DNA from 3 places in the Pantoea sp. R13S299 genome. Region 2 is predicted to be linked to each of the others. Evidence: riboswitches for the same ligand, from Rfam matches in the RefSeq annotation. Region 2 holds a riboswitch; each other region holds the start of a gene.
What was found. Region 2 has a riboswitch for thiamine pyrophosphate ahead of thiB (thiamine ABC transporter substrate binding subunit). Riboswitches for the same ligand answer to the same signal wherever they lie in the genome.
Positions count from the first base shown of each region.

Region 1: linked by a shared signal. The riboswitch ahead of ACN1CO_RS16890 (TenA family protein) and the one ahead of thiB (thiamine ABC transporter substrate binding subunit) in region 2 are both predicted to bind thiamine pyrophosphate.
Region 3: linked by a shared signal. The riboswitch ahead of thiM (hydroxyethylthiazole kinase) and the one ahead of thiB (thiamine ABC transporter substrate binding subunit) in region 2 are both predicted to bind thiamine pyrophosphate.

Region 1 covers NZ_JBLYEF010000003.1:512,601-518,743, forward strand. Annotated here, with positions in the region: gene ACN1CO_RS16870 (EAL domain-containing protein) at 1-784, shown strand, start outside; gene ACN1CO_RS16875 (ABC transporter substrate-binding protein) at 826-1,761, opposite strand; gene ACN1CO_RS16880 (ABC transporter permease) at 1,785-2,540, opposite strand; gene ACN1CO_RS16885 (ABC transporter ATP-binding protein) at 2,537-3,259, opposite strand; gene ACN1CO_RS16890 (TenA family protein) at 3,256-3,957, opposite strand; TPP riboswitch at 4,027-4,129, opposite strand; gene ACN1CO_RS16895 (6-phospho-beta-glucosidase) at 4,191-5,621, opposite strand; gene ascF (PTS cellobiose/arbutin/salicin transporter subunit IIBC) at 5,658-6,143, opposite strand, start outside.
Region 2 covers NZ_JBLYEF010000002.1:430,273-436,415, reverse strand. Annotated here, with positions in the region: gene sgrR (HTH-type transcriptional regulator SgrR) at 1-1,620, shown strand, start outside; TPP riboswitch at 1,656-1,758, shown strand; gene thiB (thiamine ABC transporter substrate binding subunit) at 1,805-2,791, shown strand; gene thiP (thiamine/thiamine pyrophosphate ABC transporter permease ThiP) at 2,767-4,374, shown strand; gene thiQ (thiamine ABC transporter ATP-binding protein ThiQ) at 4,361-5,062, shown strand; gene ACN1CO_RS12920 (DedA family protein) at 5,066-5,830, opposite strand; gene polB (DNA polymerase II) at 6,000-6,143, shown strand, end outside.
Region 3 covers NZ_JBLYEF010000001.1:1,818,650-1,824,792, forward strand. Annotated here, with positions in the region: gene ACN1CO_RS08770 (mannitol dehydrogenase family protein) at 1-470, shown strand, start outside; gene ACN1CO_RS08775 (GntR family transcriptional regulator) at 571-1,257, shown strand; gene thiD (bifunctional hydroxymethylpyrimidine kinase/phosphomethylpyrimidine kinase) at 1,310-2,110, opposite strand; gene thiM (hydroxyethylthiazole kinase) at 2,107-2,895, opposite strand; TPP riboswitch at 2,930-3,026, opposite strand; gene ACN1CO_RS08790 (PAAR domain-containing protein) at 3,587-4,057, shown strand; gene ACN1CO_RS08795 (PAAR domain-containing protein) at 4,057-5,436, shown strand; gene ACN1CO_RS08800 (hypothetical protein) at 5,417-5,839, shown strand; partial or broken gene ACN1CO_RS08805 (IS3 family transposase) at 5,978-6,143, opposite strand, start outside.

The DNA of each region.
Region 1 (6,143 bases), on a different contig from region 2:
CGACTCCCGTCGCACCGATGACTTTATGATCATGAACGATCTCGCTCAGGCGCTGAAAAAAGACGAAGAGCTTTACCTGGCCTGGCAGCCTAAAGTCTGTCTCAAAACCGGTAAAACGGTCGGGCTGGAGGCGCTGATCCGCTGGAATCATCCTGAGCGGGGCGAACTCTTCCCATCAGAATTTATCCCGTTAGCGGGTAAAACTAACCTGATCTCCGATCTGACCAGTTGGGTTATCGACCATACCGTTGAGCAGCTTGCGAGCTGGAATCGCGAGTACGATCTGATTCCGGTCTCGATCAACGTCAGCGAGCGCGATTTCGCCAGACCCGATTTCGCAGATCATCTGGTGGCGAAACTGGCGGCGGCACAGTTGCCCAACGCTATTCTGGGCATTGAGTGTCTGGAGAACGAACTGATCACCAAAAGTGATGTGGCGATCAAAGGGCTGGAAGCGCTGAAATCGCACGGCTTTGTGATCTCGCTGGATGATTTTGGCGTTGGCTACAGCAACATCAGCTATCTGCAGGATATCCCGCTGGACGTGATTAAGATTGATCGCTCACTGATCTCACGTATGGGTGAGGATGATGCATCAAAAATCATCGTCAGATGCATTATTCAGATGCTCAAAGAGCTTAATTACACCGTGCTGGCCGAAGGCGTCGAAACAGAGGCGACCCTGGGATTACTGAAAACCTACGGTTGCGATCAGATTCAGGGTTACTTCTTCTCAAAACCGCTGCCCGCCAGCGACATTGAACACTGGCTGTATCAGAAATAACGCTAGTAACCTGCCCGCAGCGCTCGCTGCGGGCTCTCTTATTACTCACTGCCGATGGCGTAGCGTTCAACCGGAGTGATGCTTTTAATCAGTTTGTTATCAAACATAAATTGCTCATAAGCCTGATAGCGTGCGCGATCCAGTTTTGCCGGATCGGCGGCAAACAGTGGCAGCGTGGCACGCCATGCCTGATGGTTTAACGGCGTTTTCAGTTCCGGATGCGCGCGGGCAAAGGCCAGCCAGCTCTCTTCAGGATGTGCCTGCAACTCCGCATTCCCCTTCTTCAGTGCCCGCAAAAACTTCTGAATTTTCTCCGAGTGCGCCTCATCACGGTTAGCGACAATAATCAGCTCGTCGTAGGCCGGAACACCATAATCTTCGACGTTGAGCACCACCGGTGCTTTACCCGCCAGTTTCATCTCCAGCGCTTCAATATTGCGATAGCCGCCGATCACCGCATCCACCTGGCCGGTCATCAGGGCGCTGGTGAGCTGAAAATTGACGTTAACCAGCTTCACCTGATCGGCTTTGACACCGTCATGGGCCAGCATGGTCGCCAGCGTTGCCTGTTCAATGCCGCTGACCGAATAGCCGATGCGTTTCCCTTTTAAATCCGCCGGTTTTTTTACCGTTTTATCTAACGTCATCAGCGTGTTCAGCGGCGTGTTAATCAGCGTGCCCACTCGCATCAGCGGCAGGCCCTGATCGGCGAAGAAATGCAGCTGCGGCTGATAGGTGATTGCTAAGTCCGCCTGCTTTGCTGCTACCAGACGTGGCGGCAGCGCCGGATCGGAAGGCGGCACGATGTTAACGTCCAGCCCTTCGGCTGCAAACGCGCCGGTCTGCTGAGCCACCATAATCGGCGCGTGATCGGGATTGATATACCAGTCGAGCACCAGCGTCAGTTTTTCCATCGCCTGAGCCTGGGTTGTTAAGGAGGCGCTGAACAGCAGGGTAAACAAAGGTAGTTTAGTCATGGGGTTTCTCATTGTTGAGGTCATTAAATTGTCTCGGGGTCCCAGGTGATCAGGCGGCGCAGCAGGAGATCGACAGACAGCCACAGCGCCAGCGTCATCAGCACCAGAATGAAGAGCGCGGCGAAACACATGTCGCTCTGCATCCGGGCGTTGGCATTCAGCATCACGAAACCCAGCCCTTCTGCTGAGCCGACCCATTCACCGATGATTGCCCCGATCGGCGCGACGGCCGCCGCCATCCGCAGGCCCGAACCCAGCGCGGGTAGCGCCGCTAACAGCCGGACATGACGCAGCTGCGATGCCTGTGAAGCGCCCATAGTGCGAGCCAGATCGAGATAGCCGGGCGTGACGCGACGCAGGCCATCAAAAAAGGTGGAGGTGACCGGGAAGAAGATCACCAGCACGGCCATGGCGACTTTGGCGCTCATACCAAAGCCAAACCAGAGCACCAGCAGTGGTGCCAGGGCAAACACCGGAATCGCCTGGCTGGTGATCACCAGCGGCATCATCCAGCGCTGTAACCACGGCGAAAAGGTCATGCCCAGTGCCAGCACACCGCCCAGCAGCACGCCGAGCGCCATGCCGGTGAGGATCTCGATCAGCGTAATCAGCGTGTGATGGCGGAGGTAGTCCGCGTTCTGGCACAGCGCGGCGGCGACCGCAGCGGGCGAGGGCAGCAGAAACGCCGGAATAGAAGTCAGGGTGACGAGCCACCACAGCGCAATGAATCCGGCAAACAATGTCACTCCCCGGCGAAGACCGGCGAAACGTGATCTCATCCGGCTATCCTGCTTAGCTGCTTCAGCAATGCGACCTGACTCTGCAATACCTGTAGGTCATCGGCGGCCCGCGGTGGCTGGCCCTGCAGGGGCGGGCAGGTTTCTATCCCCGCAGAACCGATCACCAGCAGGTGATGACTGAGCCGGCAGGCTTCAGCAGCATCATGGGTAATCAGCAGCACGGTGTGCCCGACCAGCACTTCCGCGGCCAGTGTCTGGATCTGCGTCCGGGTCAATGCATCCAGCGCGGAGAACGGCTCATCCATCAGCACAATCGGCTGACGGGTATAAAGGGTGCGGGCCAGCGCCGCGCGCTGACGCATCCCGCCGGAGAGTGTCGCGGGCCTCGCACTGGCACAGTGACTCAGACCGACCCGTTCCAGCAGATGCTGCGCCCAGTCGCGATCGGCTTTCTCTCCGTTCAGGCGGCTGGAGAGGCAGACATTCTGTTCCACCGTGAGCCAGGGATAGAGCAAATCCTGTTGCCCCATCCAGGCGATGCGGCCGGTCAGCGGCAGACCGTCGCTGCCGCTAATCAGTCCGGAAGTTGGCGGCGTCAGACCGGCAATGACCCGCATCAGGCTGCTTTTACCCACGCCGCTGGCACCCAGCAAGGCGGTAAATGCGCCGCCCGCGATCTCCAGATTAAGCTCGCTGAAAAGTGTCTGCTGACCCAGTGTCAGGCTGAGCTGGCGAACTGAAATCCCCGGCGGATTCATGGACTGACCTGAATAGAGTCAGCGCGATTGAGACCCATCTGCCAGAACGCCGCTTCCAGCCGGGTCGCGGTGGTGAAAATCTCTGACAGCGGGTCAAAACGGTGTTCACCCGCGCGCTGCTGAGCCAGCGTTTCAAACAGCATGAGTGAGGAACCGACGCCCGCCAGGTAGGCTTCATCGCCGTAGTTCTCAATCCATGCGGCGTAGGGATTTCCCTCAAAGCGTGTCGCAGGATCGTCCAGCAGCGTCAGGCCAATTTCAGCGTAACCGGCCACACACGGCATCAGCGCCGTCATCAGCTCCAGCGCATCTCCGGTGTGACCCACGTCCAGCACGTAGCGGGTGTAGTTGATCGTTTCCATTGCCTCGGGTTCACTCGCCATCGCCGCCTCGCTGATGCCCCATTGCTGGCAGTAAGCCAGATGCAGCGGCAGCTCGCTGACGATGGCGTTAAGCGATGCGGTCGCGCTGCGTAACGCGGCTGGCTCTGAGAGTTTGCTAATCAGCAGACCCCAGGCACGGGCGAAGTGCAGCAGGAACAGATAATCCTGGGTGAGATAGTGGCGGAAGGCGGGCGGTGGCAGCGTGCCCTGACCGAGTTGCTGCACAAAATCGTGCCTGACATAGGCGTGCCAGTGACGGCCCGCCTGCTGGCGCAGACGACCATAAAAGCCGGTTTCGAAAAGCGGATGTGACATGGGATCTCCAGTAACAGGGAGATCCGGGCATACGGTCTGGAACAGGGGATAGTGCAGGAGATGACGCAGAAAAATCTGCCGACCCGTCCCTTCGCTGGCATGACCCAGATCAGGTTCAAAGGGTTCGGCTTACGCCATCTCAGCCCATTACAGGACACCCCTCGGAGACATTGGTTATACGATAATTAGTGCCGGAGTACAACGGCACGCGAGTGCGTTATTTAGTGACAACGTCACTCAAGATCGGCCCCGTTGCTGGCAATTACTTTCTTATACCACCAGAAAGACTTCTTGCGCGTGCGCGCCAGCGTGCCGTTACCCAGGTCGTCACGGTCAACGTAGACGAAACCGTAGCGCTTGCTCATTTCACCGGTTGAGGCGGCAACCAGGTCGATGCAGCCCCAGCTGGTGTAACCCATCACCGGCACGCCATCTTCAATGGCATCACCCATGGCGCGGATGTGTTCACGCAGATAGCTGATGCGGTAATCATCATTAATCTCGCCTTTCGTGTCGATTTCATCGCGCGCGCCCAGGCCATTCTCCACCAGGAACAGCGGTTTCTGATAGCGGTCATACATCATGTTCATGGTAATGCGTAAGCCAAGCGGATCGATGCCCCAGCCCCACTCGCTGCGCGGCACATGGGGATTAGGCAGGGATTTGACCACATTGGCGGCGCTGCTGTTCTGCTCGTTCATCTCCGCCGAGGCGCAGCGTGAGGCGTAATAACTGAACGAGACAAAATCGACGCTGTTTTTCAGAATGTCGGCATCACCCTCTTCGATCTCAAGCGTCACACCTTTCTCCCGGAACACCCGCGCGGCATAGGCCGGATAAGCGCCGCGCGCCTGCACATCGATAAAAAACAGGTTTTCGCGATCTTTATCCAGCGCCGCCCAGACATCTTCCGGCTTGCTCGACCACGGATAGAAGTTGCCGCCTGCCAGCATGCAGCCAACCTGGTTAGCCGGATTCACTTCATGCGCGATCCGCGTGACCAGCGCGCTGGCAACCAGTTCGTGATGTGCCGCCTGATACTTCACCTGCTCCTTATTCTCACCCGGTTCGAACACCAGACCAGCTCCGGAAAACGGGCTGTGCAGCAGGATATTGATCTCGTTAAAGGTCAGCCAGTATTTCACCAGCCCATCAAACGCCTCGAAACAAGTGCGGGCGTAACGGGCAAAAAAGTCGACCATTTTGCGATTGCGCCACGAGCCATACTCCGTGACCAGATGCATTGGCACATCAAAGTGGCACAGCGTCACCAGCGGTTCGATATGATATTTCCGGCACTCTTCAAAGACGGCACGGTAAAAGGCGATGCCTTCCGGATTAGGTGTCAGTTCATCGCCATTGGGATAGAGACGGCTCCAGGCAATTGAAGTGCGAAACACGCTGAACCCCATCTCCGCCATCAGCGCGATATCCTCCGGATAGCGATGATAGAAATCGATGGCATCATGGCTGGGGTAAAACTCATCGTCACGCAGGGTAAAACGCTTTTCCAGACCTAGTTTGACCGGCATACGGTGCGGGCCATGCGGGATCATATCAACGGTGGTTAAGCCCTTTCCGCCCTCACGATAGCCGCCTTCACTCTGGTTGGCGGCCAGTGCACCGCCCCATAAAAACCCTTGCGGGAACCTTGAATCAGACATGCAATCCTCTTTTCAGGGTCAGCGTGACCCTTTCCTTTAGTGGCTATTAATTGCGCTAGTGCGTTCTGTAACGGGCGCAGATTGTGCGGCGGTCACGGATTCGGATTCACTTTCTGTTTCAGGAATATCTTCAAACCCTAACAGTAGCGTCAGCACAAACGACAGCACCACCGACAACACCATGACCGCACCGACCCAGACAATACTCATGGGATTAGCCGGGTCGAAGAACTGTACGCTGGTGAACAGGCCCGGTGAGGCCATCGAATGGCTGGCCAGCCCGCCAATGCCCGCGACCGCGCCGCAGATAAAGCCACTGATCAGACAGGCGATCAGCGGGCGTTTGAGGCGCACCGCGACGCCATACAGCGCCGGTTCTGAAATCCCGGCAATAATGGCGGAGGCCGCCGCCGCAAGGGCAGTCTGGCGCAGTTCACGGTTTTTAGTCCTGAACGCCACCGCCAGAGACGATCCGCCCAGCGACAGGTTGGCACCAATCTCAGACGGCATCACCATGCCTTC
Region 2 (6,143 bases):
CAAAGCTGTCAGGGTCAGACACAGGAGATTACGCTCAGCGAACTGGCTGATCTGCTGCACTGCTCGCGCCGCCATATGCGCAATCTGCTCAACAGGATGCAGGCCGCAGGCTGGCTGATCTGGCAGGCTGAAGCCGGACGCGGCAAGCGATCGCAGCTTACCTTCTGCTACACCGGCCTTGCCCTGCAGCAGCAGCGTGCCGAGGATTTGCTGGAACAGGATCGCATCGATCAACTGGTCCAGCTGGTAGGTGATAAAAACCAGGTGCGTCAGATGATCAGCGCGCATCTGGGGCGCAGTTTCCGGCAGGGCAAGCATATCCTGCGGGTGCTCTACTATCGTCCGCTGCTCAATCTTCTGCCCGGCTCGGCGCTGCGGCGCTCGGAAACCCACATTGCGCGACAGATTTTCAACGGTCTGACGCGGATAAATGAGGAAAACGGGGAAATCGAACCCGATATTGCGCACCACTGGCAGCAGACGTCCCCGCTTCACTGGCGCTTCTTCCTGCGTCCGGCGATTCGCTTCCATCACGGCAGAGAACTGGAGATGGAGGATGTGCTGGCGACGCTGGAGCGTCAGCGCCCGCATCCGCTTTTTTCCCATATTGCGCAGATCGACTCGCCCGCCCCCTGGACGCTGGATATCCGTTTAAGCCAGCCTGACGAGGGATTGCCCTGGCTGCTGGGCAGCGTCAGTGCGATGATCCTGCCGCGCGAATGGCCCACGCTGCACGACTTTGCCCGCCAGCCCGTTGGCACCGGTCCTTACCGGGTGATCCGCAATCAGGAGAGCCAGCTGAAGATCGAAGCGTTTGATGACTACTTCGGTTTTCGCGCGCTGATTGATGATGTCTCTATCTGGGTACTGCCCGACATCAGCGATGAGCTGGTCTATGCCGGCGTCCGTCTGCAGGGCGACAGCGCCGATGAAGTTCAGGAGGAGAGCCGCCTTGAAGAGGGTTGCTACTATCTGCTGTTTGACCAGCGTTCAGAGCAGGGCCGCAACGAGGCAGTGCGACGCTGGGTCAGCTACCTGTTTAACCCCATCGCCCTGCTCAATCACGCCGGTGTCGGCTATCAGCGCTACTGGTTTCCGGCGTATGGTCTGCTGCCACGCTGGCATCACCGGCGCGACCTGACGCCCGTGGAAAAACCGCCCGGCTTAACGCATCTGACGCTGACCTGGTACAGCCAGCACGTGGAGCATGAAGGCATCGCTAATGCGCTGCGTCCGCTGCTGGCAGAGCATGGCGTCACGCTGGAGACCCGTGAGATCAGCTACGAAAGCTGGTATCAGGGCGACGCGGAAAGTGACATCTGGCTGGGCAGCGTGAACTTCACCCTGCCGCTTAATTACTCGCTGTTTGCGCAGCTTTATGAGATCCCACTGCTGCATCACTGCCTGCCGATCGACTGGCATGGCGATGCGGCCCGCTGGCGCGAGAAAACGCTGCCGCTGGCTGAATGGAGTAAACAGCTGGTCGAAGAAGCTGGTCTGCATCCGTTGTTTCATCACTGGCTGCTGCTTGAAGGACAGCGCAGCATGCGCGGCGTCCGGATGAATACGCTGGGCTGGTTTGATTTTAAATCGGCCTGGTTCGCGCCACCGGCGTTGTGACGCTTTCGCCCCGGCGCTGAAATGACTAGAATGTGACGTTCTCAACGGGGTGCGGCTTGCCACAAGCAAGCAGCTGAGAAATACCCGTCGAACCTGATTCGGTTAATACCGACGTAGGGATTTGAGAGGCCTCTGTGCTCAGATCCTTTGCGACTCATCCCCTATACTCCTGAAGGAGCGCAAAGTGTTAAACAAAGTTCTGCCGGTGCTGCTGTTACTCTCCGCCCCCGTTCTGGCGGCCAAGCCGGTTCTCACGGTCTACACCTACGACTCCTTCTCCGCTGACTGGGGTCCTGGCCCGGCGGTAAAAAAAGCCTTTGAAGCCCAGTGCAACTGCGAGCTGAAATTCGTCACGCTGGAAGATGGTGTCTCGCTGCTGAACCGCGTCCGCATGGAAGGCAAAAACAGTAAAGCGGACGTGGTGCTGGGACTGGATAACAATCTGGTGCAGGCGGCGCAGAAAACCGGCTTGTTTGCTGAAAGTCAGGTCGATACCTCAAAATTAAAACTGCCCGACGGCTGGCATAACACCACCTTCGTGCCGTTCGATTACGGTTACTTCGCCTTTGTCTATGACAAAACCCGCCTGAAAAATCCACCAAAAAGCCTGAAAGAGCTGGTCGACAGTCCGGAGAAGTGGCGGGTGATCTATGAAGATCCCCGTACCAGCACTCCCGGATTAGGTCTGCTGCTGTGGATGCAGAAGGTCTATGGCGATCAGGCTCCACAGGCGTGGCAAAAGCTGGCGCAGAAAACCGTGACGGTCACCAAAGGCTGGAGTGAAGCCTATGGTCTGTTCCTCAAGGGTGAAGGCGATCTGGTGCTGAGCTACACCACCTCTCCGGCTTACCACATCATCGAAGAGAAGAAAGAGAACTACGCCGCGGCGCCATTTGCAGAGGGTCACTATCTGCAGGTCGAAGTTGCCGCGCAGTTAGCCAGCAGCAAACAGCCAGCACTGGCACAGCAGTTCATGAAGTTTATGGTCTCGCCTGACTTCCAGCGCACTATCCCCACCGGCAACTGGATGTACCCGGTGATCGACACGCCGCTGCCTGCCGGTTTCGCGGCGCTTAACGTGCCTTCTACTGCTCTGCAGTTCTCGCCGGAAGAGGTTGCCAGCCAGCGTTCGGGCTGGATAAGCCAGTGGCAACGCGCCGTCAGCCGCTGATGCCGCGCTGGCTGATTCCCGGTTCCCTCGCCACGGTGTTGTTGACCATCGTGGCGTTTCTGGCCTTTGGCGCACTCTGGAGTGCCGCGCCGGACACGGACCTGCGCGGCGTGCTGCAGGATGACTACCTGCATCACGTTATCATGTTTTCTTTCGGTCAGGCGCTGCTCTCCGCCCTGCTGTCGCTGCTGCCTGCTATACCGCTGGCGCGGGCGCTCTATCGACGCCGTTTTCCTGGTCGTCTGCTGCTTCTGCGCCTGTGCGCCATGACGCTGGTGCTGCCGGTGCTGGTCGCGGTGTTCGGTCTGCTGACCGTCTATGGTCGAGTCGGCTGGCTGGCGCAGTTGTGCCAGCTGGCAGGGTTGAATTATCACTTCTCCCCCTATGGTCTGTCAGGCATCTTGCTGGCGCACGTCTTCTTTAACCTGCCGCTGGCGACCCGCCTGATGCTGCAGGCGCTGGAGAGCATCCCAGCAGAACAGCGTCAGCTAGCGGCACAGCTTGACCTGCGTGGCTGGCATCATTTCCGTCTGCTGGAGTGGCCGTGGCTGCGGCGTCAGCTGCTGCCGACCGGTGCGCTGATCTTTATGCTCTGTTTCGCCAGCTTTGCCACTGTACTGTCGCTGGGCGGCGGTCCGCAGGCTACCACCATCGAGCTGGCGATATTCCAGGCGCTGAGTTATGACTACGATCCCGGACGTGCAGCGCTGCTGGCGCTGATCCAGCTCGGCTGCTGTCTGACGCTGGTGCTGCTCAGCCAGCGCTTCAGTAAAGCGATTCCTGCCGGAAGCAGCCAGCTGAACGGCTGGCGTGATCCGCAGGATTCGCGCGGAGCACAGCTGATGGATGCACTGCTGATCCTGCTGGCGCTGATTCTGCTGCTGCCCCCGCTGGCGGCGGTCATCGTCGATGGTCTGCACGGCGGACTGCGTGGCGCGCTGGCGCAGCCTGACCTCTGGCAGGCCACCTTTACCTCATTGCGCATCGCCCTCGGTGCCGGCCTGATCTGTGTGGTGCTGACCATGATGCTGCTGTGGAGCAGTCGCGAGCTGCGTCTGCGTCAGCGTCCGATTGCGGCACAGTTGATCGACACCAGCGGCATGCTGATTCTGGCGATGCCAGGCATCGTGCTCGCCACCGGTTTTTTCCTGCTGTTCAACGCAACCATCGGCCTGCCCGATTCGGCTGAGGGGCTGGTGATCTTTACCAATGCGCTGATCGCCATTCCCTATGCGCTGAAAGTGCTGGAAAACCCGATGCGGGATGTCGCCGAGCGCTACGGCAGACTCTGCGATTCACTGGATATCCACGGCTGGAACCGGCTGCGGCTGATAGAACTGCGGGCGCTGAAACGTCCGCTGGCCCAGGCGCTGGCCTTTGCCTGCGTGCTGTCGATTGGTGATTTCGGCGTGGTGGCGCTGTTTGGCAGTGCCGACTTCCGCACACTGCCGTTCTACCTTTATCAGCAGATTGGTGCCTATCGTGGCGCAGATGGCGCGGTCACCGCCCTGCTGTTGCTGCTGCTCTGCTTATTGCTGTTCACGCTAATGGAAAAATTACCAGGCCGCCATGCTGACTCTTGATAACCTCACATACCTTTATCAGCATCTGCCGATGCGCTTCAGCCTCACTGCCACGCGTGGGGAGCGCATCGCGATTCTCGGCCCCAGTGGAGCCGGAAAAAGCACCCTGCTGAGCCTGATCGCCGGTTTTCTGCCGGTGAAACAGGGCACCCTGATGATTGACGGCCAGGATCACACCCACAGCGTCCCGGCCAGACGACCGGTTTCGATGCTGTTTCAGGAGAACAACCTGTTTCCGCACCTCAGCGTGCAGCAGAACATGGCGCTGGGGCTGCATCCGGGATTAAAACTCAGCGCTGAGCAGCGTCAGCAGCTGGCCGCGCTGGCCGATCAGGTGGGATTAGGCGATCTGCTGACCCGTCTGCCGGGCGAGCTGTCGGGCGGACAGCGACAGCGAGTGGCGCTGGCACGCTGTCTGCTGCGTGATCGGCCGGTGCTGCTACTGGATGAGCCTTTTTCTGCGCTGGATCCCGCGCTGCGCGGAGAGATGCTGCAACTGGTGCGTTCGGTTTGTGAAGCGCGCAGCATCACGCTGCTGATGGTGTCGCACAGTCTGGAAGATGCACAGCAGATTGCGCCGCGCAGCGTGGTGATTGTGGATGGACGGGTTTACTGGGATGGCGAGACCCGACAGCTGCTGTCGGGCGACACGCGGGAGGCCGAAGTGCTCGGCATCCCGCGTCGTTAAGCGTCAGGCGAAGAAAACCTGCCATAGCAGATGGCGGAAAATCGGCATCATCGGATGGAACTGAATGCCAGCAAATGCCGCGACAGCGATCACCAGCCCCAGCGGTCCTGCCCAGCGCAGGCGTTCAGGTGGCAGCCAGGCGGTCGCCCAGTCGCGGCTCTTGCCGCTGCGCCACCAGCGCCAGCATAACCAGCCACCCAGCCAGATCAGCAGTGCTGCGCCGAGTAACAGCCATTTAAAGCTGCCGCCCTGCGCGGCCTTCGGCACATCGATCGCCACACCCGCCAGAATCCCGGGCAGCAGATAGAGCGGCGGCCAGAGGATGCAGCCGATAAGGTTCGGCGGCAGGAACTTACGCACCGGCAGCTCCAGCATACCGGCCGCCAGCGGGATCAGCGGACGCGTAGGGCCAACAAAGCGCCCCACCAGAATCGTAAACATGCTGTGCTGATGCAGGGCGTGCTCGGTTTTATCCAGCAGGCCTTTATACTTTTGCAGATACTTCGAGCGATGCAGCGGCCCCTGGAATTTCCAGCCGATGCCGTAGGAAACCCAGTCACCAATCAGGCAGCCCGCAAAGCCCGCCGCCCAGGCCGGGTAAAGGCCCAGCTCGCCACTCCCGATCAGCGCGCCCAGACTGGCCATCATCACTGTACCTGGCAGCAACAGCCCGACCAGCGCCAGCGACTCCAGAAACGTCACCAGCGCAACGGCAAACAGCGCCCATTCCAGGGACTGTGTAATCAGTTGTTGAATCCAGGCTTCCATAATCATCCTAAGTAAAAGCAGAAGGCTGGATTGTCCAGAGCCAGCCATACAGCGTCAAGGCAAAAATTGTAGGACAATGTTGACAAAACGCAGCGGCAGGAACTGTATAAATATCCATGATATACTTAAGCGGTTTTCTCACCCCTGAATTGCTGAGTCCGGAGAACATCTGAATATGCCCCGCGCAGGTTTTCTGCTCACCCGCCACTGGCGCGACAGCCCGCATGGCACCGAAATCATCCTCTGGCTCGCCACGGATGCCGGCGCGCAGCGCGTGGTGCTGCCGGTGCAGGAGTCCGTCGCGTTTATTCCC
Region 3 (6,143 bases), on a different contig from region 2:
AGGCACCGACGCTGCGCACTCAGGGCGTGGATCTTAACGCTTATGCCGATTCGCTGATTGCCCGTTATGAAAATCGCGCCATTAAACATCGCACCGGACAGATTGCCACTGACGGCACCCAGAAACTGCCACAACGTATGCTGGATAGCCTGCGCTGGCACCTGCAGCGCGGCAGCGACTGTGACCTGCTGCTGCTGGGCGTCGCGGGTTGGATGCGCTATGTCGGCGGCGTTGATGAAAAGGGTCAGCCGATTGAGATCCGCGACCCGATGCAGAAGCAACTGGCTGAGTGCGTTGCCGCCAGCGAAGATGGCGAAGCTCGCGTGCGGGCGTTACTTTCCCTTCGCGAAGTGTTTGGCGAGGATCTGCTGCAAAATCAAGATGTGGTCGCCCGACTGACTGCCTGGTATCAGCAGCTGACTACTCAGGGAGCCCGTGCCACGGTGCATCATTGTCTCAACCGCGGCTAAAGGCTCTGTAACAAAGCGCTGGCGCAGACGCAGCGCCCTGATTAGACTGACACTTTCCCATCGTGCTGGCCCCGGCCAGCCGTAATATGGATATTGCTGCATGTCGATCGCCTATACCATTACTACCAGCGAACCGGTGAATCAGCAGATTTACCGTTATCTGCGCAAAGATATCGTCACCTGCGCAATTCAGCCGGGTTCGCTGCTCTCTGAAAAAGAGGTGTCCGCGCGCTTCAACGTCTCACGCCAGCCTGTGCGCGAAGCGTTCATCAAGCTGGCCGAAGCCGGACTGGTACAGGTATTACCGCAGCGCGGCACCTTCGTGCGCAAAATTTCCGCTAAGCGGGTGGCGGATGGTCGCTTTATCCGGGAGGCGGTGGAAGTGTCAGTGGTGCGTCGCGCAGCGATGGAGATTGACGATCCAGCCCTGATGGCGCTGGAACATAATCTGCAGCTGCAGCGCATGGCGGCTGAGCGGCATGACAGCCAGGGCTTTCTGACACTGGATGATGAGTTTCATCGCCTGATCGCTGAAAGCATTGACTGCAAGCTGGCCTGGGAGACGGTGGAGAACATTAAAGCCGCCATGGACCGGGTGCGGTTCCTGACGCTGAGTGAAGTCTCTCCGCCGGAAAAAGTGATTGAGCAGCATGAAGAGATTTATGCCGCGCTGAAGGCTCACGATGCGGATGCCGCCGAAGCGGCGATGCGTCGTCACCTGCAGGAGATGATCTTCTCGATCACCCCGATTGCCGAACGTAACAGCGCCTGGTTTGAAGCACCCTGAACCTGAAACCGCCCGCATTGCCTGATTAACAGGCCAATTCGGGCCTTCGCCGTTACCACCACTGATGAAAATGGTGAACCGGCCCGATACCCTTCCCGACCTCCAGTGAGTCCGCCTGTAATAGCGCCTGCTGTAACCAGTTTTTGGCTTCCCTAATCGTCGCTGCCCAGTCAGCATGGCGCGGACGCAACGCGGCTAAAGCAGCCGACAGTGTGCAGCCAGTACCATGCGTATGACGGGTATTCACGCGCGGCGTACTGAATCGTTGCTCTGCGGAGCGCGTAATCAGCCAGTCGGGGCTTTCCGCCGCCGCCAGGTGACCACCTTTCATCAGCACGGCCTGACAGCCCAGGGCCAGCAAGGCCCGTCCCTGCTCGCGCATCTCCGCCTCATCTTTGGCAATAGCGCAATTCAGCAACGCCGCCGCTTCCGGCAGATTAGGCGTAATCAGCGAGACCTGTGGCAATAACAGTTCACGTACGCTGGCCACGGCGTCTGGCGAGAGCAGCGCATCGCCACTTTTCGCAACCATGACCGTATCCAGCACCACAAAGGGGATCTCAGCGCGTTTCAGCCGGGACGCCACCTGCTCCACGATGGCCGTTTCTGAGAGCATGCCAATTTTTGCGCTGTCGATGCGTACGTCATCCAGCACCGAATCGAGCTGTGCGGCCACAAAGTCCGGTTCAATGCGATAAACCGACTGCACGCCCTGCGTGTTTTGTGCCACCAGCGCGGTAATGACGCTGGTGCCATAGGCTCCCAGAGCCGAAAAGGTTTTCAGATCGGCCTGGATACCGGCACCACCGCTGGGATCGGTCCCGGCAATCGTCAGAGCGTTAATCCGCTTCATAATTTCCCCTCCAGCGTCCAGAGTGCATCGATAAACTCGGTGGCAAAGCTGCCTGGCCCGGACGCCTGCGCCGCTGCCTTTTCCCCCGCCATGGCCATGACCTGGCAGGCAGCAGCGACGTTCATCAGCCGATCTCCAGGCAGACTGCTGAAGCCCGCGACCACGGCAGAGAGCGCACAGCCGGTCCCGACCACCCGCGTCATTAACGGACTTCCACCGCTTATGGCGAGGATTCGCTGACCATCGGTGGCGTAGTCCACTTCACCGGTAACGATTACCAGCGTGTTCCAGGTCCCGGCGAGCAGTTGTGCCGCATCAAGTGCCGCATCGGCCTGATGCAGGGTATCGACACCGCGCCCGCCGCTGGCCTGCTGCGCCAGCGCCAGAATCTCTGAGGCATTTCCCCGGATCACCGCCGGTTGCTGACTTAACAACTGCTGGCAGAAGTCACTGCGCAGTGTCAGCGCACCAACGGCAACCGGATCGAGCGTCCAGGGTTTGCCCGCCTCACGGGCGGCAGTGACGGCAACCTGCATCGCCTGCTGGCGCTCGCGGGTTAAGGTGCCCACGTTAATCAACAGCGCATCCGCAAAGCGGCTGAACTCTGCGGCTTCCTCAGCATCAATCACCATCGCCGGTGAGGCATTGAGTGCCAGCAACACATTGGCGGTGAAGTTCTGGACCACGTCATTAGTCATGCAGTGCACCAGCGGTGACTGACGGCGGAAAGTGTGCAGGATGGGCGCGAAATGCGCGGCAGAAAGGTGTTGAGATTGATGTGTCATCGTAGCTCCCAACCGGCGAACAAGAAGGCGAATGCGGTCAGGCATCAGACTTCCCTACGCTGGCATTATCCAGTTCAGGTAATACGGGTATTTCTCAGCCTTCACAAAGAAGGGCACCCCGAGTCGTTTAGATTGAATCACTATATTTTTTGCCAGATTAGGAGATGTTGCTTACTGATGCAAGCCGACCCTTCAAGCTATCGCTTGTTCACCGTGAAAATAGGTATCCCCCCTTTTTGACCTCAACCCCAGAGAATAAAAAAGGAGCAGATATTACTTTGAGGTTTAAACCGCCTTTACAGGCAACGCCCGGTGAATGAAAAGCTACCCAAACAGATCCGCGACTAGCATAAAGCAAAGAACGGGATCTATAACCTCACAGGTGCAGCCCGAAACGTCATTAACAAACTACTTGAGGGTAAGCCTCCCTTAATAAACTTATTAACGTTCACGGGATCCTCGAAGCTCCGAGCTTTCACTATTAGCACCTGATAGTTAGACATTGCCGACGTAAAAACCGGAAGTGCCCAAAATGCGTGTTTGATAGTTCAAGCAATCATACAAAGCATCGCTCTATCCACTAACTTTCAATTACGAAACGCAGTTTCACTAGGTCAAATTCTTGTTGCTCATGTAGCCATTGCTTGTAAAATGACCATCGTGATTATTTCCATAACAAGTAAAGGGACTTATGAAGCAATACACTAACGAGATAACGCATGAACTCAGGGAATCCTCTTTACAACAACTCTACGACGAAGATTTTATAGCAAGCTGTGACAGCAATATACGCAAAGAGTTTGAAGATTTTAACAAACAAGTTAGCCGCCCACTAATCTACATTTTTCGATTCGCTGTAGCAGGAAGCCTTACCCTTAACGGCGGAGTGCTCCGCAATGCTTCGGGAAGCAGTACAGCTGGCGGTTATAAAATGGCACGAGTTGGAGATAAAGCTGTTTACGCTGACGGCAGTGAAGCAACTATTATTTCAGGTGCATGTGAAGCACGTATTATGCAGGGTGCATCTGCGGCACTCGTTGGAAGTATGCTTGATAATGGCGATGAAATAATCTCAACACCACAATCCGGCAGCAGACTAATCTTCCGAGAAGGTGACACATTGCCGAAAGGATTGTTAACCATGCCAGGGAGTAAGCACTAATGGCAGCTAAAGGTTACTTTCTGTTCAGAGGTGATAAGACTGGTTGCGGCGGCAGAATCCTCGAAGGTTGTACCGATCACCAGTTTTTCGATAAAGACATGGCGTGTGAAGGTCATAAAGTTACCTGTGGCAAACATCCAGGCCATTACCGTATTTGCGGCGGGCTTAATGACGATGACATACATGGTAAAAGGATTGCCGGAACTCTGGACAGTTATAGCTCCTGCCCCTGCAAATCGAAGTTCGTTCCTTCAAATTGGGATGATTATTACGAACTGGGTGGAGAACCAACAGTAACGCACACCGATCTATCTCACCTCGTCAAGATGCCTGTACTACCAGGGCCGATTGAGTCAGAGCCGGAACAACACGCCCAGGTAGCGAAAAAGAAAACAGGTATCGACGCAGGTTTTGCCGTTCTCCCCTATGCAGGGACTACAGAAGCGTGGCAACGTCTGCTATTCACCGAAAACCCACCGGCAGGAGCCAAAGAGCTATTCGCTACGCTGAACGGTGCAGACGAAAGATACAAAGCCGGTTCTATTATGCTTCTGGTTGATCCTGATAAGCAGGACGACGAACAGATCGCCCACATGAAAGCCGCGAAAGCGCAAGTCGATGCAGCATTGGCCCCATTGACGCATGAGGAAGCTAACTTACTGCACAAACATTACGCTACCATAGCAAATTTCACCAACTACGCTGATAATGGAATTGGCCTTGCTGCTGATCCTGTTGGAAAATACTTTGAGAGTATCGAAAAAATACTCAAAGAGATTCAAGAAACATATAAGAATACCTACATAACTCGTGGTGCATTAATTGGTGAACAATTTTATATAAGACGTAGCCAGTTGTTTAAAGAGCTTGAATCCATACTCAAAGTCAACTTCCTGAATAAAGCTATGAAGTTCGGAGAGTATACCAAAATAAAAAATGCACTCGGCCTGTCCAGTAGCTCTATTACCCACAAATGGAATGAAACGGGGATTAGTGACATTGACGGTTATGCTACACATATCGCACGGGCAGCTAAATACGTAAAAGCAATGCGTTACACTGGTTATTTAGGCATTGGTTTTAGCGGACTCCATTCTCTTAACGAAATCCATGAGGCATGTTCTGTTGGTCGCGAAGCTGAATGTACCAAGAAAAAGTATACTGAGATTGGTAGTTTTGCTTTGGGTACTGGTGGCGGTGTTCTCGCTGGTGGCGGGGCTATACCATTATGCGTCGCAATCGGCGTTGGTACTGCTGGTGTTGGCGGGCTTGTCTGTACCGTTATTGCAGGTGTTGGTTTAGGGTACGCTGGTAGCACAGTGGGAAGTGCGGTTGGGGAATTAGGCGGAGAACAGTTGTATGACGTTTTTGGCAATTAATTTTCTGATGATACATCGAGTTGAAATAGCTGGGATCTTTTTGATTCTCGGAATAATTAATTATGCTTCTTACGTGATTTATGACAAATTAGCCAAGAGAAAATTCATGACTCTTTGCTCGTTATTTGTCGATAAATTTGGAGCAAGACCAGCAGAAGTTTTGATTTATCAGGATGGGGGGTTCTTTTTCTCGTTTATGCGTGATGCATTCTTTATTAAAGCATTATACTTTAAAGAAAACTCATTCCATACGAGAGGAATGGATAATGAACAAATTCGATTTATTAAAGAACTTCCTAATCAGTACACCGATTGGTTACGTGTAAAAGTGCGACTTTCCATCATCGGTATTATTTTTCTATTCATGATGTTATCAGCTTTCTATTTACCACCATTCATTTAACGGAAATAAAATAAATAGCCAAGTGCAGAACTTGGCTATTTATTCACTCCTAATCCATACCATCGATTACATAAAAAACCGAGGATAAGGGAAACGTATGCAAATAGCGTGACCTGCCCCCAGGATTAGATACAACCTTCAGTTAGTCATGTCGGTTGGTTTTTCTTCACATTTCCCGTTTCGCCAGCCAGCTGCAAATTCAGCTGGAGTCTGTTCATTCAGCGATGAATGAGGACGGCACTCGTTATAATCTTGTCGCCAGTTATTAATGATTTTTTGGCATGAACAATATCGCTGAACCAGT